4 regions of the Neomoorella humiferrea genome follow, and region 2 is predicted to be linked to each of the others. Evidence: riboswitches for the same ligand, from Rfam matches in the RefSeq annotation. Region 2 holds a riboswitch; each other region holds the start of a gene.
The links. Region 2 has a riboswitch for cyclic di-GMP ahead of MHFGQ_RS08205 (type II secretion system F family protein). Riboswitches for the same ligand answer to the same signal wherever they lie in the genome.
Positions count from the first base shown of each region.

Region 1: linked by a shared signal. The riboswitch ahead of MHFGQ_RS00350 (HD domain-containing phosphohydrolase) and the one ahead of MHFGQ_RS08205 (type II secretion system F family protein) in region 2 are both predicted to bind cyclic di-GMP.
Region 3: linked by a shared signal. The riboswitch ahead of MHFGQ_RS09585 (methyl-accepting chemotaxis protein) and the one ahead of MHFGQ_RS08205 (type II secretion system F family protein) in region 2 are both predicted to bind cyclic di-GMP.
Region 4: linked by a shared signal. The riboswitch ahead of MHFGQ_RS02580 (hypothetical protein) and the one ahead of MHFGQ_RS08205 (type II secretion system F family protein) in region 2 are both predicted to bind cyclic di-GMP.

Region 1 covers NZ_CP136419.1:55,795-61,609, reverse strand. Annotated here, with positions in the region: gene MHFGQ_RS00365 (PP2C family protein-serine/threonine phosphatase) at 1-62, opposite strand, end outside; gene MHFGQ_RS00360 (STAS domain-containing protein) at 63-392, opposite strand; gene MHFGQ_RS00355 (ATP-binding protein) at 418-1,683, opposite strand; gene MHFGQ_RS00350 (HD domain-containing phosphohydrolase) at 1,704-2,483, opposite strand; cyclic di-GMP riboswitch class I at 2,599-2,686, opposite strand; gene MHFGQ_RS00345 (ferritin-like domain-containing protein) at 3,352-3,540, opposite strand; gene MHFGQ_RS00340 (4Fe-4S dicluster domain-containing protein) at 3,585-3,863, opposite strand; gene MHFGQ_RS00335 (FAD-dependent oxidoreductase) at 3,863-5,161, opposite strand; gene MHFGQ_RS00330 (electron transfer flavoprotein subunit alpha/FixB family protein) at 5,181-5,815, opposite strand, start outside.
Region 2 covers NZ_CP136419.1:1,574,577-1,580,391, forward strand. Annotated here, with positions in the region: gene MHFGQ_RS08190 (prepilin-type N-terminal cleavage/methylation domain-containing protein) at 1-242, opposite strand, end outside; gene MHFGQ_RS08195 (type II secretion system protein) at 397-975, opposite strand; gene MHFGQ_RS08200 (prepilin-type N-terminal cleavage/methylation domain-containing protein) at 1,280-1,837, opposite strand; gene MHFGQ_RS08205 (type II secretion system F family protein) at 2,082-3,290, opposite strand; cyclic di-GMP riboswitch class I at 3,346-3,429, opposite strand; gene MHFGQ_RS08210 (type IV pilus twitching motility protein PilT) at 3,485-4,504, opposite strand; gene MHFGQ_RS08215 (GspE/PulE family protein) at 4,672-5,815, opposite strand, start outside.
Region 3 covers NZ_CP136419.1:1,839,038-1,844,852, forward strand. Annotated here, with positions in the region: gene MHFGQ_RS09575 (HD domain-containing protein) at 1-481, opposite strand, end outside; gene MHFGQ_RS09580 (chemotaxis protein CheW) at 536-757, opposite strand; gene MHFGQ_RS09585 (methyl-accepting chemotaxis protein) at 788-2,716, opposite strand; cyclic di-GMP riboswitch class I at 2,890-2,976, opposite strand; gene MHFGQ_RS09590 (hypothetical protein) at 3,695-3,838, shown strand; gene thrS (threonine--tRNA ligase) at 3,911-5,815, opposite strand.
Region 4 covers NZ_CP136419.1:511,421-517,235, forward strand. Annotated here, with positions in the region: gene hyi (hydroxypyruvate isomerase) at 1-580, shown strand, start outside; gene garR (2-hydroxy-3-oxopropionate reductase) at 843-1,733, shown strand; gene MHFGQ_RS02575 (FadR/GntR family transcriptional regulator) at 1,865-2,602, shown strand; cyclic di-GMP riboswitch class I at 2,807-2,893, shown strand; gene MHFGQ_RS02580 (hypothetical protein) at 3,007-3,213, shown strand; tRNA gene MHFGQ_RS02585 (tRNA-Gly) at 3,270-3,344, shown strand; gene tig (trigger factor) at 3,491-4,825, shown strand; gene clpP (ATP-dependent Clp endopeptidase proteolytic subunit ClpP) at 4,853-5,452, shown strand; gene clpX (ATP-dependent Clp protease ATP-binding subunit ClpX) at 5,474-5,815, shown strand, end outside.

The DNA of each region.
Region 1 (5,815 bases), 1.2 Mb from region 2:
CCGGCACCCTGTATACCGGCATGTATTATTTGTTTCCCCTTGCCACCGGTATCCAGGGACATTTAATATTCACCCCCGGTTACCTTGCTCTGATCGCTACAATCTAAAAGTTCTTCCATACCTACGAGCCGGAAAACTTCGGCAATCTCCGGACAGGGGTTAATAACCCGTACCTCACCCCCCTTCATTGACCACCGGCGCTGTATTTCTAATAAACCCCTGAGACCTGTAGAATCTATAAAGGATACCCCTGCCAGGTTTATTTCCAATTGCCGCTCTCCTTCCTGCACTTCTGCTGCTTGCTCCAGCTTGGCCAGTGTTTCCATGTCTAACTCCCCTTTAAGGTTTAAACAGCGCCCATTATCGCCCTTGGTCACAGTGATTGCCAGCATAATATCGCTCCTTCTCTTTCTTTACTTAAGAAGCTGGAGAACAGATTTCTTTATCTTCACCTGCTGATTGATGGAAATCCAGAACCAGGGTGGTTCCCCTGGAACCGGTAGTTAGATAAACTTTATCAGCATAATAAAGCATTAAAGTAAACCCGCAACCAAGAGAATTTTGGGTGGAGTAATGTCGCATTAAAGCCGCTTTGGGTAAATCTTTTATCTTAATTCCCTGGCCCTGGTCTTGAATAATTATCCGGATGGTCGCATCCGTCTGCCGGACCACCCATTCACCACCCGTAGCATGTTTTAAGGTATTGGTCAAAGCCTCCGTTAAAGATAAAGCCATGCCGTGCGCACGGGCGCTAAAAGCCGCGGGTAACAGACTGCATAACTTGTTGCGAGCCAAAGCTATGTCAGCAGCCTTGTTAACTACTCCCCTTGCCAGTTCCTTCCCCTGGGATAATACAGCTACCATTTCTTCTGAAGTCAAAAGCTGCAGGCGCCCATTGGTGACGGCAGCCACGGCTTCCCGGTAGGCCACCATCTCCTGGCGGCGCATCTGCCTTTCCTTTTCAATAATTTCGGTAAGATCAAAGGCCACCAGGCCCCCTGCCCGGGAGTCAAGGGGTATCCCGTGCAGGTCATAAATCCTTTTACCGTCTTCACTTACTATTACTTCCCGGCAATGGGTTCCCCGGTCTATTGCCTGGCGCATTAAATTTTCTATTGCCGGCAGGGGCAGTTCCAGGTCAGCCTGTCCTGTCAGATGGCGAAACCGCCCCTTTTCGTAACGCATCACCTTGCCCAACCGCATGGCGTTAAAAATCTCCGAGCTTTCTAACTCGGCACGCAGTCGTTCTTTAACCAGCTCCTGTAAATGGGCGGGAACTAATTGGGATACTTGCTCAATGAAGTCCCCGGTGCTATCCGTCAGCAAACGGTATTCTTCATTACCCAGGCGGCTGGCTGTTTCCTCACCCCGGTAAACAGCTAAAATGTCAAAAAGGTGGATGTTGCCCTTGCCCCTGGTGGGTACCCCTGCAACATCCAGGCTGAGATGCTGCTGTAAATAAATTCGATATTGACCGGGAACGGGAGCTTGGGTTTCCAGGCCCAGTTCCATGGTATTCAATACGAGGATACGGCCAGCATAACGTTTACCATCGGCGGCAACCAGGCTAATGCCTATGGGCACCGGTGGCTTCCGGCGTAAAGGGCCGGGACTCATGAAATAATCGCAATCGACGCAAGAACGATTTGGGGTCTTGCGGGTACACTGGCTACACTCCTGCACACCTGCCCCCCTCCACTGCTCTAGTTTTTAGTCAGGTTTAAAAATTCTCTTTCTCCCATAAAGAGAGGTTTTTCCTTTCTTTTCCCTTCTTGTAACTTATAAATGCTTAACACCAACTTGTCCAACCAGTGACTTTGGGCAATTATTAAAGGATGGGTAAGATCGCCGTAAATCTTAATTAACCTCGCGAGCCATTCTTTTTCTACTTCGATTTGCCTGGCAAGGGTGCGGGGTTCCTGGTAGGTTGCCGGTTCGTAGGTGGCCTTTTGCCTTAAGACGGTTAATATGTCCGGGTCAAATTGCAATCCTTTCCCGCTATGTATTTCCATCAGGGCTTCACTAATTGCAATCGCCTTACGATATGGGCGCGACGCCGTCATGGCATCCAAAGCGTCGGCGATGGTTACTATCCTGGCCAGCAGGGGGATCTGTTCATATTTAAGGCCGGCATAACCGTTTCCATTCCACCATTCATGATGGTAGCGAATAACTGCTACCACCTCATCGTTGCCCCCTCTTTGTTCCACCCAGTCGGCCCCATAGTCGGTATGCTTTTTCATCTGCCCCCATTCTGCCTCTGTCAGTGGCCCCGGTTTCGTCAATATCTCCAAACTTACATGCATTTTGCCGGCATCATGCAAGAGGGCACCCGTTAACACGTCCTGGCAATGACGGGCTTCTATTCCCAGCTCCATGGCTATCCTTAAGGCAAAGTTGGCCACCGCAGCTGAGTGTAAGTACAGGGCCGGCCAGTACCGGCGAATCTCTAGTAAAATTTTGGTAACCATATCCCTTTGCATAAACCCGCCCCCCGCCTTCCTTCCATCTAGAAATAGCAAAGGCAGCCACGAGCAATTTGCCTGGCTGCCCTTTAAACCCTTTAAAAGTTAAGGAAAAATTAAAAACCGACTTTAAAGTGGCAGCCTGGCAGTCATACCAACATAGTGGCTACAGACCCATGGCTTTGCGTCCCACCCTTTCGAGTGGTTTGCCCTTAAACACTTTAATTTATTTGCTTTAAGAGATAGATATCTCTTAGGGAACCCTGGGAGCGAGGGAGAAGGAACGGTGACGGTAGTCCAATCACCCCCGGATATTTCTCCCAAAAAATTACATGGAAATTTTCGTTCCTGGAGGTGTTATGGAAGGTAACAGTGGAGAGGTTGGAAGGAATGTTATTGGCAATAATTTTAAGGGGGCTAATAGAGGGGAGATCTTTTTCCAAATATTTACAATCAAGGCATATAATCCCCCCCCCCCCCCCCCCATTGGCTATTTTTGTTTTTTATGTTAATTTCTGTTATACACTTTGCCAGCACAGAAATTATCCTCCAATCAGTTGCTATAATATTTTTTATTCGACCTCGCTCAACAAATTCCTTCTCTTAGGAAAAAGTAATGTCAATTTACCCCTGCCGCAAATTGCTAGTTATCTTACCTTCTGAGTGCCCAGGGCCTTCTCCAGGTCAAGAATATGTTCCTGCTCCACTACGGCAATTTTCCTGATGACCTGGGCGACGTCGTACAATTTTAAGGCTTCCAGTTGTTCAATACGCTGCAGTTAACGGTTCGGGGCGTCATACTCGACCCCCAGTCCTGGCGCAACATTTCGACGTCATTGAGGGAGATTTTGATTTCCTGCACCTGGACCGTCGGGATGCCGCCAAGTTACTGGATTTTGTCACTCAGCTTTACGGCATGTTCGTGTTCATCCCGGGCATGCTGAAGCCCTTCATCAATAATGGCCACATACTGGGGAGCGGTAAGCATGCTGGCGTGCTGGATATACTGGATCATGGCTGCATATTCCCAGGACAGGTCCAGGTTGAGGAGCTTGATGATCTGCTCGATGGTCACGGGAACACTTCTATAGTTTTCCTAGCAAAGCTGCCCATGAAAGTTTATCCATATTTATAAAGGATGCCGAAGCCGCCGCGGGGATAACGCCAGTCGATGTTATCATGGGCACAGCCATAGCGGCAGGTGCCGCATTCCACACAACCCTCGTAGGCCGTTTCGATCCTCTCCTCCCTGTCATTCCAAACATATACCCGGGCCGGACAAATAAAGGTGCATGGCTTGCCTTCACAGTGACGGCAAACTTCCCGGTCTTTGATCCTTAAGTGAGGGTGTTTATCCGTCTGGTAGCGGTTGAGGAAAAGTTTATCTTCCAGGCGCATCATCCCATCACCTTCCAGAGGCGGTAAAGGTCCCCGGCCAGTTGTATACGGCTGCGTTCGGCCGTAATTTCCCTCCAAATGCGCTTCTGCTTTTCCCGCTTGGGTACATTGTCGACGGTCAAGAACTCCCTGGCCGCCCGGGAAAGGAGTTGGGGGTAAAGGATGAAAAAGTGGGGATTTTGGTCAAAGAAAAAGGGAGCATCTTGATACTTTTTTAGATCTTGCAAGACAAAGCTCTCCTCCAGCATATCTCGGTAGCGCGCTAGGGTGGCCGCGCTGTAGTCGCCCTTTTCCCGGGCGGCCAGGACGGCCTGCGCCGCCAGCAATCCGGAAGTCATGGCAAGATTCGACCCCTCGCGGTGGATGCCGTTGACCAGCATGGCGGCGTCGCCGACCACCAGAACGCCGTTACCATAGAGCCTGGGAATGGCCCGGTAGCCGCCTTCAGGAATCAGGTGGGCCTGGTATTCCCTAATCTCGCCGCCGCTCAACAACCGCCGGATCATGGGATGACTTTTTAAGTGCTCCAGGAGATCGTTGGGGTTTAAACGCCGCCGGATGAGGCTCGAAAGGAGAACACCCACCCCTACGGATAGGGAGTCTTTGTTGGTATAGATAAAGGCCGTGCCCATCATGCCCTTGGTGGCGTCTCCCAAAAGTTCGATGGTACAACCCTGGCCTTCTTCCAGGTTAAAGCGGTCTTCAATCTTTTCCCGGGGCAGAGCAATGATTTCTTTCACGGCTACAGCCAGCTGGTTGGTATTGGTGCCGTCTTTTTTCAGGCCTGCTTTTTGGGTTAAAAGGGAGTTGGCGCCTTCGGCGATTATTACCACATCGGCACGGACGTCACCTTCGGCCCGTCCCGTCTTCACCCCTACGACGCGGTCCTTCTCCCAGAGGAGGTCCTCGACAACGGTTTCATTGATCAAGAGGGCCCCGGCCGCCACAGCCTGTGCCGCCAGCCAGCGGTCGAAGCGGGCCCTTAAAACGGTAAAGGCGTTGTACGGCTCGGCGCCAAAGACAGTATTTTTATACCCCAGGGTCAGGGCCGCGTCATCAGTCAGCAACCACAAGCGCTGTTCAACCACCGGCCGCTCTAGGGGCGCCTCACGGTAAAACCCGGGAACCACCGCTTCGGTGGGGTGGCGGTAAAGGACCCCGCCCATAACGTTCTTGCTTCCCGGATGCTCGCCGCGTTCGAAAATAACTACCTCCACCCCGGCCCGGGCCAGGACAATGGCCGCCGCCAGGCCCGCGGGCCCGGCTCCGACTACGACTGCCTCAAACCTTAAAGCCATAATCTTGCCCCCTGCACACTTAATATGAACCGGAACCTTCCGCCCCGGGGGCTCTACCCGGCCCCGGTGCCGGATCCAGACGAAGACGAAATTCCGCCGTTAAAGCCGGAACTACTTCCCGGAAATCGCCGACGATGCCATAGGTGGCAATTTTAAAAATGGGGGCATCAGGGTCATTGTTAACGGCCACGATGACATCGGCGCCCTGCATACCCACCAGGTGCTGGATGGCCCCGGAAATGCCGATGGCAAAATAAATCTTCGGGCGCACCGTGACTCCCGTCTGTCCTACCTGATACTCCGGAGGCAGCCACCCGGCTTCTACCGCCGCCCTGGACGCAGCCAGGGTGCCGCCCAGGACACCTGCCAGTTCTTCCAGAAGGGCAAAATTCTCTTTCGACCCAACACCGCGCCCGCCGGCGACGATAATCTCCGCCCGATCGAGATAGACGGCTTTATTTTTTTCGGTAATAATTTCGATAACCTCGGCCCGGGCCTCATCTGCATCAAAGGTCACATCCACCCGCACCAGTTCGCCCCGGCGGCCCTCCCGGCGGGACGGCATGGGCATGACCCGTGGTCGCACCGTGGCCATCTGGGGGCGGTGACGGCGGCAGAGAATGGTGGCCATAACGTTGCCGCCAAAGGCCGGCC
Region 2 (5,815 bases):
TCACCAGGAGGGTGTCCTTTAGATCCCGGAAGGTCTCCCACATCGGCGTAGTAGGTCATTGCCGCGTTACTGATTGCTCGAAGATCCGCAACCGCCCTGGAAACCTTACTCTTCTCTATAGCCCTGAACGCATTAGGGGTAATGATGGCCGCCAGCACCCCAATGATGGCGATGACCACCAGAAGCTCCACCAGGGTGAAGCCACGTTGGTTGTTCAGTTTTTGCCTTAGAATATAAAACACTTTAAATGCACCCTGCATTTTCTGTTCGTTTAGGCTGGGGGACCCCTGAAAAAATGCCAGCAAGAGCATAATTCAGGCAGGTCTAAATAAAGACGGACGGCAGTTTGTTAAGCAACCCGCTGCTGTCCTGGCCTTACCATTGCGGTGCCACCGCTTAGTAAATCCAATCGGTAATCTTTAAGGTAACTTTGTGCAAACTAGGATTAACATCATCTTGCCCCTTATAATAAACTTCAAAGGGACTCAGTTCCGCCAGTTTGTCGGCGCTGGCCTCGGGGATTTCATGAATAGTTACAAAGATTCCCTGTCCGGGCCAGCACTCATAATCGTACCTGCCTCCCCAGGCGGTCTTCTGGGTTAGGGAGAAATCTAGATAAGGTCCCTGCCAGCGGGAATTAAGTCTATCTCGATATTCCTGCTCCGTCAAGCCCATAGCCGCGATTGTATCAGCCCTATAAGTAACAGTGTCCGGTTTTACTCCCAGACCTGGATCTTGGTGCCAGGGCTCCGGGTCAGCCGGGAAGAAACCCACATCGGCATAAAAGGCCAGCACCGCCGACTTTAAGGCGGTCATATCCCGAATCGTTCTGGAAATTTTAGACTTCTCCACTGCCCTAAAAGCATTGAGGGCGATGATGGCGGCCAGGATGCCGATGATGGCGATAACTACCAGAAGCTCTACCAGGGTGAAGCCGCGGCTGTCCCGGCGAAGACAGGTTAAGCCCACATTCACTTGCCCACCTTCCTCCACCAAAACACGCGGACCGCCGACAGCGCAGCAACTGCAAACCAAAAGTCTTGCTCCTATCATTTGCGCCATTCGCGTATACCAGAGTCGGCTTCGACATCACGGTAACCAGCTGGCTACTACCGCCAACCTTCTTAAGTCATACCACCCGCGCCACTAATGTTGCACAGGGTGCTGCGGCAGCCCCGGCACCGTATCACACCGAGGCTGCCGCTCTTTCTGGGCCGTTAAGGCCAGAACTCCTGCTGTCTTGCTAAAAACCCCGTCTGTTTTCTTTATTAAAGAAACCTTACTCGTCTTTCGAAATCAAAATGTAAAGGACAGTGCTACCTGATTTTGCTTTTACAACATCTGTACCAAGGTCTTGTTGTAAAATCATTGCAGAGCTGCCATCTTGAAGGGTACCGTCACTTTTAACACCTGGCACATTTTCCAACTGAAGCCACCTAGCTGTTGTTCCCCAACTCCAGCTGCCGTCAGGAGGAGCACCCTGTCCGTAATAGTATTTTCCGCCCCAAGGGTTCTTGTCCTTCCACCTTTCCAGGTAGGGGCCGTTCCATGTAGACGGGGCACCCCCACTCCACTTATTTTTGTCCACAAGGCCAGGATCTACACCCCAATCTGTTGACGACGGCGGCCAAGTCCCGGTATCTGTATACGCATTCAGCACCGCTGCCTTAATCGCCTTATAATCCGCTTCCGCCGCCGCCACCTTGCCCTTTTCGATGGCCTTGAAGGCGTTGGGTGCGATGATGGCGGCCAGGATGCCGATGATGGCGATGACCACCAGAAGCTCGACAAGGGTGAAACCCCGCTGGTCCCGCGCCTTTTTCAGTCTCTGCCACATAAATAAATCAACCTCCTTGATTTTTTTGCCTGCGCTTTTTGCTTTCCTGCTGCCAGCCCGCCGGGGAAACCTACAAGTAAATCACCCCCCTCTTACCCGCATTATTATCCCCGATCTCAAACGCGGCAGGATGCAGAGTTATCCTGGCACTCCTCGACATTGAACCGCCGGCCAGGGCATTGTCATGAGGGCAGGCTGCTAGGATAGCCACCGGCAAAACGAGAAAAAAGATACCCCCGCGCCTCTACCTTATGCCGCCCAGCATCTGAAAGTAGGGCAGAAAGACCGAAATTACGATCACCCCCACAATGCCACCAAGCCCGACAATCAGGATTGGTTCTATGAGTGAGGCCAGGCGGGCCACGACCGCCTCCAACTCCTGCTCATAAAGAGTCGCCACTCGTTCTAGCATGGCATCCAGGGCCCCAGTTTCCTCGCCTACCGTAATCATCTCCACCACCATGGGAGGGAAGACGCCGCTCGCTTCCAGTGGAGTCGCCAGGCTCTGCCCATCGCGAACGCTTTCTGCCGCCCGCTCCACCGCGCCAGCCACCACAGCATTGCCCACCGTACGCCGCACTATTTCCAGGGCCAGCAGGACCGGTACACCGCTGTGCAGGAGGGTACCCAGGGTACGGCTGAAACGAGATAGAACCGCCTTATGATGCAGGGGACCGAAAATTGGTAAACGAAGGAACAAACGGTCGACCTGGTAGCGCCCCGCTGGCCTTTGCTGCCAGCGGTAAAACCCGTAACTGGCGCCGGCCAGGAAAAGGACCAGAAAAGGCCACAAGCGCCGTAACCCTTCACTTAGCCCCATAACCAGGCGCGTCGGCCAGGGCAAGGGCACCTGCAAGCTGTTCAACATGACCTGGAAGGAAGGCAGGACATAAGTCAGGAGAAAAATAACTACCAGCAGGGCAACCATGCTGACTATCGCCGGGTAGGTCAGGGCTGACTTGACCTTTTCCTCTACCTCATGTTCCCGTTCCAGGTGCCCGGCCAGGCGCTCCAGGGTCTCGTCCAGGGCCCCACCCAGTTCACCGGCCTCTACGGTGTGAATGAAAATAGGCGGGAAGACCCGGGGCTGCCGTTCCAGGGCCCGATAAAAGGCCTCCCCGGACTCCAGGTCCTGGAGAAGCATACCGATACTTTCTCGCAGAGAAGGATTTTCTGCCTGTCGCTGTAAAATATGCAAGGCCGTCACAATCGGCAGGCCAGCCCCCAGCATGGTCGCCAGCTGGCGGCTGAAGAGGGCCAGGTCGCGACGGGATACCGGACGCCGGAGAAGGCGCCGCCAGTCCCTCGCTGGGGTTACAACTGCCGGCCGGCAGTAAGTAATAAAAATCCCTTGCCGGCGCAGTTCCCTGATGGCCAGTTCCTGGCTTTCCGCTTCAATTGTCCCGCTAACTGCATTCCCCCTGGCATCCCTTCCCCGGTAGGCAAAATTCATGCTTTCCCTCCAAAATATAAATAGCCACCGGCAACAGGGAAAGATAGAACTCTTCCCCGGCAGCCCGGCGGCCATGGACAGCGTCTACAGGCCCGTAGCTTTGCGCCCCTGGCTTTCGCCAGGTTTGCCTTGAACGAGGATATATGGACATTAATTCGTCATAAAAAGGCAAGTTCCTGCTAATCCTGGCTCCGTTAACCATTGTTTAATTCTCTATCCGTTATTACCCCTCTGGTGACCAGCTGCCGCAGAGCCATGTCCATGGTCTGCATGCCGTAGCGGGCTCCCGTCTGCATGCTGGAAACAATCTGGTGGGTTTTACCCTCGCGGATCAGATTCTTGACAGCCGGGGTAGCAATCAGCACTTCCACGGCGGCGACCCGACCCTTCCTATCGGCCCGCGGTAAAAGCTGCTGGGTGATAACCCCTTCCAGGGTGTCAGCCAGCTGGATACGGACCTGTCCCTGCTGGTGGGGCGGGAAAACGTCAATGATCCGGTCCACGCTCTGGATGGCACTGCTGGTATGTAAAGTCGCCAGGACCAGGTGGCCCGTTTCCGCGGCCGTGATGGCCGTGGCAATGGTCTCCAGATCGCGCATCTCGCCGACCAGGATAACATCCGGGTCCTGACGCAGGGCGGCCCGCAGGGCACTGGCAAAGGAACGGGTATCTGAACCCACTTCCCGCTGGTTGACGATGCTACGGCGGTGCTGGTGCAGGTATTCGATGGGGTCTTCCAGGGTAATAATATGGCAGCTGCGTTCCCGGTTGATTTTATCCACCATGGCCGCCAGGGTGGTGGACTTGCCGCTACCCGTCGGCCCCGTCACCAGGACCAGGCCGTGCTGTCGTTCCGCCAGCTCGGCCACCACCGGCGGTAATCCCAGGGTTTCCAGGCTGGGTATTTCCCTGGGTATAAGGCGGATGGCTGCGCTAACGCTCCCCCGCTGGTGAAAGACATTGACCCGGAAACGGCTTACGCCGGGCAGGGAGTAAGCCAGGTCTATTTCTCCCCGCTCTTGCAATACCTCCCACCTCTCGCCCACCATAGGCCGTACCAGGGCGGCCGTCATCCCGGCATCAAGGGGCTCCCACTGGCGCTGAACCTGGAGTTCGCCGTGGACCCGGAAAACCGGCGGCAGGCCAACAGAGAGATGGACATCGGAGGCCCCGGCGGCAGCCGCCGCCCGTAGGATGGTTTCAATGTCGAACATTTTAATCCTCCCGGATAAAGCCAGGATAACAAACGCAAGGATTTTTAATAGCCAACTGCTACCAATGTTAATAAACAACGTATGGTGCCGGGCTAACTGCAAAGGGCAGGACTATGAATTCAAGATCAATGGAAGTATATGCCACCCGGGACAGTACAGTCTGGTCTTTACAAACCGCCCAGGGAAACACGCAGGACTTCACTTACCGTGGTAATTCCCTGGCGGACTTTTTCCAAGCCGTCCTCGATTAAAGGCACCATACCGGCAGCTACGGCCGCCTCTTTCAGAGTCATGGCCGGTGCCTTGGCGGTCACCAGGCTGCGGAGTTCTTCATTCATCACCAGTACCTCCTGGATGGCCGTCCGGCCGGCATAACCGGTAAAGCTGCAGCGCTGGCAACCCCGACCCCGCCAGAGTTCTTCTACTGCTGGCAGCCAGGTCTTTTCCAAAGACCCCGGTTCGGGCCGGTAAATCTCCCGGCAGTGGGGGCAGAGCCGGCGTACCAGCCGCTGGGCCACTACGCCGATAAGGGAAGAGTTGACCAGGTAAGGTTCAACGCCCATATCTAAGAGGCGGGTGACGGCCCCGGCAGCGTCATTGGTATGAAGGGTGCTGAACACCAGATGGCCGGTGGTCGCCGCCCGGACGGCGATGTCTGCCGTTTCCCGGTCGCGAATTTCTCCTACCATAATGATATCGGGATCCTGGCGCAGGATAGACCGCAGCCCGGAGGCAAAGGTCAAGCCTGCCTTGGGATTGACCCGCACCTGGTTGATGCCGGGCAGCAGGTATTCTACCGGGTCTTCAATGGTAATGATGTTTTTTTCCGGCGAGCTTAAAATGTTAAGGGTGGCATAGAGGGTCGTCGTCTTACCGCTACCAGTGGGACCGGTAATGAGGAGCATGCCGTAGGAACTGTGGATGAGATTCTCAAAGCGTTCTTTTATGGCCGGCAAAAATCCCAGGTCGTCCAGGGAGAGGAGCATGGCCTCCTGGTCCAGCAAGCGCAGAACGATCTTTTCCCCGTAAACTGTGGGCAGGCTGGAAACCCGCAGGTCGACGTTGCGTTTACCCAGGGTAAACTGAAATCGACCGTCCTGGGGAAGGCGCTTTTCGGCAATATCCATGCCCGCCATGATCTTGATCCTGGAGATCAGGCTGCTTAGAACCCCCAGGGGCAGGCGGGTTAACTCCCGCAGCAGGCCATCCACCCGCAGGCGTACGCGCACCTCCCCCTCCTGGGGTTCGATGTGGATATCGCTGGCCCGCATCTGGATTGCCTGCTGGATAAAGCTGTTAACCAGCCGTACA
Region 3 (5,815 bases), 260 kb from region 2:
CAATAAGGTTGCCCAGGGCCATTTCAAGTTCTTCCTGGGAATGGCGCAGCGTTGCAAGCTGGACTTTTGATTCTTTTCGCAGTTCCCTTTCCCGGTCGCGTTCTTCCAGGGCTACCCGCAACAGCCCATACGTTGTAAAGATGCCCGATTTCCCCTTCCTGGTGAGGAAATAAGGTGGGTTGTGCTCCCTCTTTTCCGCCCATAAACATATAGCTGAAAGCCCTGCTTCTTCTTCCAGGTAGTCGTCCTCGGCAATAGGTTTTATGAATACCCTTATGCCACTTTCCATTATCCTATTCATGCCGGGTTCCTTCACAAAGGTTCGCAGAATGTCCAGACCGTGCAGCCACCCTACAGGTTCTTCCGCATTATTGATTACCTGCAATACAAAACTATCATTTTCAAGCATCTTTTTTATGGCTTCTGCGATGCTGGCACCTTCCGCAATAGATGGTATTTCACGGGAATCCGAAGTAAGCATGTTCCTCTATAATTCCTCCTTGAAAACGTCGAGTAAACTATTAAGGGGCTTACCTTAAGCTCCCCGCTTTAAATTCAGCCGCTTAATACTCGGAAGAATGTTGCCCCTGAGGTTGGCGAGCCCCCGCATGTACGGGGGCGTCAGGGGCACCTTCACCACGTATGGAACACGAATGATCTCCTGGAGGTACTCTATCGCTATGCCGTAGCTTTTCTGTCCCAGACGAAAGACCACGTACTGGTCAAGGCTTGCAACCGTTGCCCCGGCTATTGCCATATACCTTCCTCCTCGTTCACTCCGATTTCTTTAGCCCTGCTGGAGCTCGTCCGCCAGAGCTGCAATTTCCTCGATAGCCTGGGCAAGCTCTTTCATGCCTTCTGCTTGCTGGCGGCTGGCGGCGGCTGCTTCTTCTGCCGCTTTACTGGCTTCCTGGGCAGCCGTACTTATCTGCTCTACTCCTCTGGCTGCCTTTTCTACCCTTAGGAGGCTTTCATCTGCCTGCTTTTTAACCATTTCCACCCCCTCAACGACCACCCGCATATCGGTTTCAATAAGGTCAAGGTCGGCCGTTGTTTTTTGGGCTTTTTCCGCTTCCTTTTGAATTACATCCCCAATAGTAGTAATGTCCCACTGTACGTTCATCACTTGCTCTTGAATGCCCTTTACCATTTCCTTGATCTGCTCGGCGTTGCGGGCACTCTCCTGGGCAAGGTTCCGGATGTCTGAAGCTACTACCGCGAACCCCTTACCGTACTCGCCGGCCCGGGCTGACTCTATAACGCCGCTTACCGCCAGCATGTTGGTCTGGATGCTTACGCTCTCTATGGTGTCTACTATCTTATCGATCATGCGGGCGTTCCACTCTAGCTGGTTAACCTTGTGTACGTTCTCAAGGTTGGTGGCTGCCGCCTGCTTGATCCCTTTAATCAACTCATTTACCCTGACTTTGTTCTCAGCCAGCAAGTCACTAAGTTCCTGTACTGCAGATTTAGACTCATCGGCCTCCTTCGCAATTACTCCCATCGATTTTTCGATCTGCTTGATGGCGGCGGAGAATTCCTCAGAAGCCGATGCCTGTTGCTCTGCCGATTTCGCTATTTGATTTAGGGCGGCGTTAATCTCTTCTGCCGAACGGCTGGCCTCCTCAATGGCCGAGGATAGTTCCTCCGCCGCTGCCGCCAGGCCCTCGGCCGATTTGACCACATCAGTCGAGTGCTTGAGTTCATCAGCCAGATCGGCTAAATTATTACTGTTATTGCTTATCTCCTCTAGTGCCCGGGCCTGTTGCTCAACCCCCTGCAAGGCCTGCTCAGTGGCGCTGGCCTGCTCCTCAGCAGTCGCAGCTATCTGTTCGCTACCTTTCTGGAACTCGGCTACCGCTTTTTCTACTTCCGTGACCAGCTGCTCAATCCTAGCAGCTCCTTCCACTACTTTGGCTACAGAAGTAGTAATCTTCTTAAGCTCTTCCGTGATAGTCTTACCTTTTTCCGCCTCGCCCCTGGCTACCTCAGCTGCCTTGTTGATGGCTTCAGCCACCGTGCGCACGTCTTCCTGCACACTGTCTACTATCTTCCGTATGTCGCTGGCCGCTTTCTCGGAAGTCTCTGCCAAGGTTCTTACTTCGTCCGCCACTACAGCAAACCCGCGGCCGTGCTCCCCAGCCCGCGCCGCCTCAATTGCAGCGTTCAGGGCTAGAAGGTTTGTCTGGTCGGCTATCCTTACTACGGTCCGGACGATCTCGTCAATCTTGGACGCCTCTTCTTCCAGTTTTGCTACGACCCTGGCCGACTCCTCGTTCCTGGCTGCGCTGGCGTCTACCCCTTGGATCAAAACCTCAATATCGTCAATCATGCGGCTCACCAGATTCTTTATGGCTTCACACCGGTTCAAGGATTCCCGCGCTTGCTGCACCGAAAGCTTGGCAGCTTCGCCGATAGCTTGGATAGCGGACAAGGACTGTTGGGTAGCGCCGCTCGCTTTCTGGGCTCCGCTGGCTATTTGTTCCATGGCAGTTCGTAGTTCTTCTACCGCGCTGGAGGCTTCCTCCACGCCGGCAGAAAGTTTTTCCGCCGCGCTGGCTATCCGCTCGGCAATCTGTTGCAGCTTTGCAAAAGTCCGTGCCTCCATTTCTTTCTTATCGCTTTCTTTGTCCGGTTCACCCTTGCGAGTCTCGCCGTATATTCCTCGGTTGGCAGAAGGTAAAGGCTCCAATGTTTTAGAGGCATTAATTGCCATGATTACAAACTTCTCCTTAATGTTTTCGGTATTTGTTTAACCATTTTAACCAAACATTGTTTGGATACGATAGTGACTAGAGGAAATAATTTTCGTCTAGCAAAAAATAAAGGGAACAGGTTACCTGTTCCCTCTACGAGCCTATACAATTCACTTTATCTCCTCGAAGGTCCACCGGCAACCTGGCAACCATAGCTTATACAAGCCTTAGGCCCATGGCTTTGCGACCCCGTCTTTTAACGGGTTTGCCCTTAACGTTGACTTATTTAACAATTTGCTTAGTATCAGGGGTGATCGGGTGTAGTTAGTTTTTGCCAATTATAAGTCTTCAGGGTAGTTCCAATTTAACCGCCCTTTAAACATTTGGCGTTATCGCTTATCGGGAAAGCAATCTGCTATTTTTCTTCAAAAGATCCACTATCGCCAGCTTCTTCCTGTAAAGGCAGCTAGGTGAGTGCCAACACTTTGCCCTCCTTAATCTGGGCTGTTAATTCTTCGTAACTTTGAAGGCTGGCCGGCAAAAAACCTGCTGCAGCCTGGCGATAAAACCCATGAAAGGGGCTTAAGGCTCTGCGCCAATGTCTTTCGACATGGTTTGCCCTTGAGCATAAGATACGCAGGGAAAGTGAGTTTAATGTTGATTTAGGGGAATTATGGAAAAAAAAGAATGATTTTACCGCGGGCGAGACAGAGGGAAAGAAGGTAAAATAGAAAGAGGATGGAGAGAGGATTTGTTTCCAATAATAGGGAGGTTTGGGAATTATATACCCCCCCCCCCCCCATTTCTATATTTTGCCATTTTAACAATCTCCTTCCAAATTCCTTAGGTGTAATTATATATTCGCGTTTTTTTTCCAAAATCCTCCCAAAAAACTACAACAACGCAAAGTTAATTATGGCAGGTAAAACGTTCCGACTCCACGTTGCTTATCTTCTTTTCTTATGGATGAGGCCGAGCTTAACCTTCTTATGGAAGATATGGGCAACAAAGCGGCAACTATTGTCAATCTGCGCCCGGAGATCGGCGAGCTGATAAATGAATTAGCAGAAATACAGCCGTCGACCATAAAGGCCCTGGTGCATTTCATAAAATCCATGAAGCAGTCGTTGCATTCAAAGTGAAACTTATTTAAGCCGCCCTACATAGAAGCCCGCCCGGCTTCCTTGCCAGGTGGGCTTGTTTTAGCGAAAGTTTTATTCTCGTCTTTGAATCTCCCCTGTTACCCTGTCAATAAAGGTACGCAGCGGCACACTGCCCGTATCCCCGGCGCGGCGTTCCCGGACAGATACGGTACCTTCGGCTGCTTCCTTATCCCCCACCACCAGCATGTAAGGGATTTGTTCCAGCTGCGCGGTGCGGATCTTGTAGCCGATTTTGTCGTTGCGGTCGTTGACGTCGGCCCGGATGCCAGCCCGCACCAGTTCTTCTTTCACCTTATAGGCATATTCATTATGACGGTCGGTGATGGGCAGCACCCGCACCTGTACCGGAGCCAGCCACACGGGAAAGGCTCCGCCGTAATGCTCGATTAAAATGCCGATGAACCGCTCTATACTGCCGAATACGACCCGGTGAATCATTACCGGCCGGTGTTTCTGGCCGTCTTCGCCGATATAATGAAGGTCGAATTTTTCCGGCATGAGGAAATCTAGCTGGATGGTGCCGCACTGCCAGGTCCGGCCCAGGGAATCCTCCAGGTGGAAATCGATTTTGGGGCCGTAGAAGGCTCCGTCTCCTTCATTGACCACATAGGCCATGCCCCTTGCCTCCAGGGCCTGGCGCAAAGCCGAGGTAGCCGTTTCCCAGATCTCATCCGAACCCATGGCATTGTCCGGCCGGGTGGAGAGCTCGACGTGATACTTAAAGCCAAAGAGGCTGTAGAAACGATCCACCAGGTCGATGACGCCCTGGATCTCTGCCGTTATCTGGTGGGGCAGCATAAAGATGTGGGCGTCGTCCTGGGTAAAAGCCCGTACTCGCATGAGGCCGTGGAGGACGCCGGATTTTTCATGACGGTGCACCAGCCCCAGCTCGGCCAGGCGCAAAGGCAGGTCGCGATAGCTGTGCTGCTCTGATTTATAGACCAGAATGGCTCCCGGGCAGTTCATGGGTTTGATGGCGTAATCGGCCTCGTCTATCTTGGTGAAATACATATTTTCTCGGTAGTGATCCCAGTGGCCCGACTGCTCCCACAGGGAACGGTTCAAGATTATGGGCGTGCGGATCTCCAGGTAGCCGGCTTTGCGGTGCTCTTCCCGCCAGAACTGTTCCAGCTCGTTGCGAATAATCATGCCCTTGGGATGGAAAAAGGGAAAACCCGGCCCTTCTTCCTGGAGGCTGAAAAGGCCAAGCATAGCCCCCAACCGCCGGTGATCCCGCTTTTTAGCCTCTTCCAGACGATGGAGGTATTCTTCCAGGTCTTTAGCTTTGGGGAAGGCGGTGCCGTAAATCCGCTGCAGCATAGGATTGGCCTCGTTGCCCCGCCAGTAGGCCCCGGCCAGACTGGTGAGTTTAACGGCCTTGAGATAGCCGGTACTGGGAAGATGGGGCCCGGCGCAGAGATCGATAAAGTCGCCCTGGCGATAAGTGCTAATGGGCACCCCTTCCGGCAGGTCGTTAATGAGCTCGATTTTATAGGGTTCGTTGAGGCGGCGGAAGAGTTCCAACGCTTCCTCCCGGCTGATCTCCTGCCTTTCCAGAGGGAGATCCTCCTTAATAATCTTGGCCATCTCGGCCTCAATGGCGTTTAAATCATCTGGCGTGAATTTATGCTCGCTGTCGAAATCATAATAAAACCCGTCGGTGATGGCCGGGCCGATACCCAACCTGGTGCCGGGAAACAAATGTTTCACTGCCTGGGCTAATACGTGGGCCGCGGTGTGGCGGTAAGCCAGACGCCCACCTTCATCGGCAAAGGTCAAAATCTCGAGGCGGCATTCCTCCGGCAGAGGACGGGTCAAATCCCACACTTCGCCGTTAACCCGCGCCGCCAGGGCTTCCCGGGCCAGCTTCGGCGATATGTCCCTGGCCACATCTAAGGCCGTAGTACCGGCGGCATATTCCCTAACGCTGCTGTCTGGTAAAATTACCTGCATCAT
Region 4 (5,815 bases), 1.1 Mb from region 2:
AAGGGGTATCGCCGCCGACCCGCGGCGGAAGGATGAGTTCCGGGAAGGAGTAAAGCAGGCGGCTGACTGGGCCCGGGCTTTAGGGGTGCCGCGGTTGAACTGTTTGGCCGGCAAGAGGATAGACGCCTTCACCTTAGAAGAACAGTGGCGGGTACTAGTGGAGAACGTCCGCTACGCGGCCGAAGTTCTGGGGGAATACGGTATAAACCTTATGGTGGAACCCTTAAACTATTACGACGTACCTGGTTTCTTGCTCAACACTACCGCTCAGGTTTTGCGGCTCATTGACGAGGTCGGTCGCGCCAACGTATTTTTACAGTACGATATTTACCATGCCCAGAAGGTGGAAGGAAACCTGACGGTCATCTTGCGCGAACACCTGGCAAAGATCGGCCACATTCAGATAGCCGACAACCCCGGTAGGCATCAACCCGGAACCGGTGAAATAAATTATCCTTTCCTTTTCCGCGAACTGGATAACGTTGGATACAAGGGATATGTATCCCTGGAGTACATCCCGCTTCCCGATACCCTTAAATCATTATCCTGGGTGACGGAGTACGGTTACACCCTGGGTTAAATGAAAGTTATTAAGGTGCGAAATTTATACCAACTTATAGCGGCACCATCAGAAGAAAAATAACGGGCTGGCATTTGTTTAGAGCGAGCGACTTGGTCTGAGCGATTAAACAGCCTTGGCAAAGCCGAGGAGCGAGGGCGGGCATCGAGGACAAAATGTCCAAGGCCGAATTCTAAAGGCAAGGATGCCGAAGCAAAAACAAAGCCAGCCTGGAGAGAAGTAATTTTCCAGGATAGAAAACTTAAAGAAAGGGGCCAAAAAGATGGGCAAAATCGGTTTTATCGGCTTGGGTATCATGGGTAAACCCATGAGCAAGAATCTTTTAAAGGCCGGCTATGAGCTGGTGGTCTATGATATCAACAAGCAGGCGGTAGACGATGTGGTTGCCGCCGGCGCGGAACCTGCCTCTTCCTGTCGTGAAGTGGGCGAAAGATGCGATAAATTCATCACCATGCTCCCCAATTCCCCCCATGTAAAGGAGGCCGTATTAGGACCCAACGGTCTTATTGAAGGGGCCCGCCCCGGTTCTATCTTAATCGATATGAGTTCCATCGATCCTATGGTCAGCCGGGAAATAGCCGGAAAGCTGGCCGAAAAGGGCGTGCGTATGCTTGATGCGCCTGTAAGCGGCGGCGAACCCAAGGCCATCGACGGCACCCTCTCGATAATGGTGGGTGGCAGGCAGGAAGACTTTGATGAATGCTACGATATTTTAAAGGCCATGGGTTCTTCCGTGGTCCGCACGGGTGAAATTGGCGCCGGCAATGTTACCAAGCTGGCCAACCAGATTATTGTCGCCCTGAACATCGCTGCCATGTCCGAGGCCCTGGTTTTGGCCACCAAAGCCGGAGTCGACCCGGAGCTGGTGTACCAGGCCATCCGCGGCGGTCTGGCCGGGAGCACGGTGTTGGATGCCAAAGCGCCCCTGGTGCTGGCCGGTCAGTTCAAACCCGGTTTCCGCATCAATTTACACATTAAAGACCTGGCCAATGCCCTGTCGGCCGGCCATGAGGCGGGCGTGCCCCTGCCCTTGACGGCTGTTGTTATGGAAATACTCCAGGCCTTAAAGGTTGACGGGCTGGGGGATGCCGACCACGGGGCCATCATTCGTTTCTACGAAAAGCTGGCCCAGGTGGAGGTCAGAAAGAAATAGGGAAAATCAAGTCGCCGTGCGAGGTCCGGGCCGGATTTATGAAGGCCTGGACCTCGCTTTAAAAGAGATAAAAACGATTGGGCGGCAGCTATGGGAATTTATTTACAGTCAGGTACAGGTGCGTGATGTTTATGAAAGAAAGGCTAGTCATCAGGAAAAAGAAAATGTATGAAGAAGTGGTGGAGCGTATTCTTCAGCTTATAAAATCAGGCGAATATAAGGTTGGCGATCGCCTGCCGCCCGTACAAGAGCTGAGTGAAATGTTCGGCGTGGGCACCCCTACATTAAGGGAGGGGCTTTCCGTCCTCTCTTCGAGCGGTATCCTGGAGATCAGGCACGGCAACGGGATTTACATCAAGCGTTTTCCCCTGGAGGCCGAGGACGTTCTCGCCCAGATAAATGAAGTGGAGTACGAACAGCTCCTTTCCTGGGTGGAGTTTCGCCGGGCCCTGGAAGCTGAAGCCGCTGCCCTGGCGGCCGAGAGGCGTGACGAGGCAGATCTTGAGGCCATTGAGGCGGCGGAAAGAAGACTGGAAGAAGAGATAACACGGGGAGAAATCACCATCGAACCCGACTATCAGTTCCACAACACTATAGCCCTGGCTACCAAAAACCCCATCTTTATTCAAACCGCCAGCACCATCGAGCACATTATCAGGCAGTATTTCCATTTGAGTTTACGCTATGGTAAAACTTTTCCGTGGCATCGCGAACTCGTGGTTACGGAACACCGGAAAATCATAGAAAACATCCGCAATAAAAAACCGCGGGAGGCGCGCAATGCCATGCTGGAGCATCTTAACAACGTGGCCGGCCGGGCCAAGCTCCTGGAGAGCATGGCAAAGGGCGAAAAATTAGATAAAAGCTAGATTGCCGGGCATATATTTTAATGTATTTTTAAAGTGACGTTAATACAATTATAACTCCTGCATGTTAATATACAGGTGAGCAAAGCCCTCTGACCTCCTTTTTAAATATAAATTTCCTACCACACCCGGAATTAGCCGGGTTGTTTTTTTATTTTGCAGGAAAAAAGGTATTGATGTCGAATAGCGTAATAAAAAGTAAAATGTTACCGCTAAAGGCAAACCCCACCGAAAGGGGGGGACGCAAAGCCATGGGTCTAAGGCTTTTTAAGCTATGATCGCCAGGCTGCCGGTACCTTGATGCTGATTTTTTATTAAGCATTGAGTTTCAGGGCGGCCTTAAGTTTTCGCGCCGCCCTTAATTTTTTAGTAGCATTGGGGCCCGCTCACAGGAAGGGGATTACCGGATGTCATGCAGGGAAAGGCTTATAAACCTGGAAGTATTGGAAGCCCTTTTGGACGATTACCTGTCTCGTAAAAGTGTGTCAGCGCCGTATAAACGCTTTCTTTTGCGGATGATTGAGGGTCAGGTGGAAATCCTCGTCCATAATCTTTTACAAAAGGTTGATGATACAATAATGCATAACTACAAAAATTGGCGGCAGAAAGCTTGACAGGACCGGTGCTATCTGCTAAGATAACGCTACGGAAAGGGAGTACCTTATTACGGGCGGAAGTAGCTCAGTGGTAGAGCATCGCCTTGCCAAGGCGAGGGTCGCGGGTTCAAATCCCGTCTTCCGCTCCATATTTTTCGCTGAGGGCCTCGGCACGGGTATTAACCTGTCCGAGGTGTTATTCTAAATGCTGCTTTTTAAGGATGCGGCAGGAAAAGGTAATGGCAACGGCGAAATATGCTAAACGTAGTAGGGATCAGGGAGGAGCAGTTAAGTAATGAAGGCAACCGTCGAGAAGCTGGATAAAAATCAGGTACTTCTGGAAGTAGAAGTGGAAGCCCCCAGGGTACAAAAGGCCATAGATCAAGCCTATCGCCGCCTGGTAAAGCGGGTAAACATACCGGGGTTCCGTAAAGGAAAGGCGCCGCGTTTTATCCTCGAGCGTTATATAGGCAAAGAGCCCATCTATGACGAAGCGGTGGAAATTGTCGTGCCGCCGGCTTATGAAGAAGCCCTGGCCGAACACAGCCTGGAACCCATCGACCGGCCGGAAGTAGAAATAGTCAAGGTAGAAGAGGGCGAGCCTTTAATCTTTAAGGCAAAGGTCGAGGTAAAACCTGAAGTCCAGCTGGGACCCTATAAGGGGGTTGAAGTAGAAAAACCCGAGGTTCGGGTCGGCGAAGAAGACGTCGACGCCTACCTTAAAAGCATGCAGGAACGGTATGCCACCCTGAAAAACATCGAAGACGAACCCGCAGCGGTAGGTGACATCGTCGTTATCGATTTTAAAGGTACGGTAGATGGAGAACCCCATCCCGGCCTGGAGGGCAGCAATTTTACCCTCGAATTAGGCTCGGGCACACTGGTCCCCGGCTTTGAAGAACAGCTAGTAGGTGCCAGGGTGAATGAAGAACGTACCATAAACATTACCTTTCCGTCCGACTACCATCAAAAGGATCTGGCAGGCAAGGAAGCCGTCTTTCAGGTTACCGTACGGGGAATTAAGCGAAAAGAGCTGGCGCCCTTAGACGATGAGTTCGCCAAAGACGTGAGCGAGTGCGAAACCTTAGACGAACTGCGCCAGGATATCCGCCGTCGGTTGGAGGAAAGACGGCGCCAGGAAATCGATGCCGCCGTCAGGCAGGCGGTGGTGGCCAAGGTCGTAGATGCGGCAACAGTAGATCTCCCGGAGGTTATGGTCAGACGACGCATCGCTGCTCGCATCCGCGAACTGGAGCGCAACTTACAGATCAGAAAAATAACTCTAGATGAGTTCTTAAAAGAAAACGGGAAGAATATGGAAGATCTAGATAAAGAATTCCGGCCCGGAGCGGAACGGGAAGTAAAGACGGAGCTGGTTTTGGAGGCCATAGCAAAAGCGGAAAATATTGAGGCCACTGAAGAAGAGGTGGTGGCGGAAATCGACAAAATGGCACGCGCCTTCCGGCAGGATCCCGAAGAAGTCCGGAAAAATTTGGGCGACTTGTCTTTCCTGAAATACGATATAATGATCAAAAAGACCATTGATTTTCTGGTGGAAAACAGCGTGGCCGTTCCGCCCCGGGAAGGCGGAGTAGAGGAGAAGGGAGAAACTGCTGCTGCAGGGGAGTAACATTTTCCTATGGAGGTGGGATAAGGAGTGTCTATCCTGGTACCGGTTGTCGTTGAGCAGACGAACAGGGGCGAGCGGGCCTACGATATTTACTCCCGCTTGCTAAAAGACCGTATCATTTTTTTGGGCAGCGCCATAGATGATCATGTGGCCAACCTGGTGATTGCCCAGATGCTTTTCCTGGAAGCGGAGGATCCCGATAAAGATATCCACCTATATATCAACAGCCCCGGTGGCTCCATTTCTGCAGGGATGGCCATCTTTGACACCATGCAGTATATCCGGCCCGATGTATCTACCATTTGCGTCGGCCTGGCGGCCAGCATGGGTGCCTTTCTTTTAGCGGCCGGCGCCAAGGGCAAACGTTTCGCCCTGCCCCACAGCGAGATCATGATTCACCAGCCCATGGGCGGCACCCAGGGCCAGGCCGTAGATATCGAGATCCACGCCAAGCGTATCCTGGCCATCCGGGATACTTTAAACCGTATTTTGAGCGACATTACCGGTAAACCCGTGGAACAGATTGCCAGGGACACCGACCGCGATCATTTTATGACGCCCCTGGAAGCCAAAGAGTACGGTTTAATCGACGAGGTGATCACCAAGCGCGAGTTGCCCCGTAAATAGGGACGGCGAGGTGAACTAAACATGTATAAATATACCGACGATAAGGGCCAGCTGAAGTGTTCCTTCTGCGGGAAACTTCAGGACCAGGTTAAAAAACTGGTCGCCGGCCCCGGCGTCTATATCTGCGACGAGTGTATAGAACTGTGTAACGAGATAATCGAGGAAGAACTGAACGAGGATCTCAACCTGGAGATGGGTGAGCTGCCTAAACCCAAAGAGATCAGGGAAATCCTCGATCAATATGTCATCGGCCAGGATAAGGCCAAAAAGGCCCTGTCCGTGGCAGTATACAACCACTATAAGCGCATCAACCTCGGTGCCAGGATGGATGACGTTGAGCTCCAGAAGAGCAACATCATCATG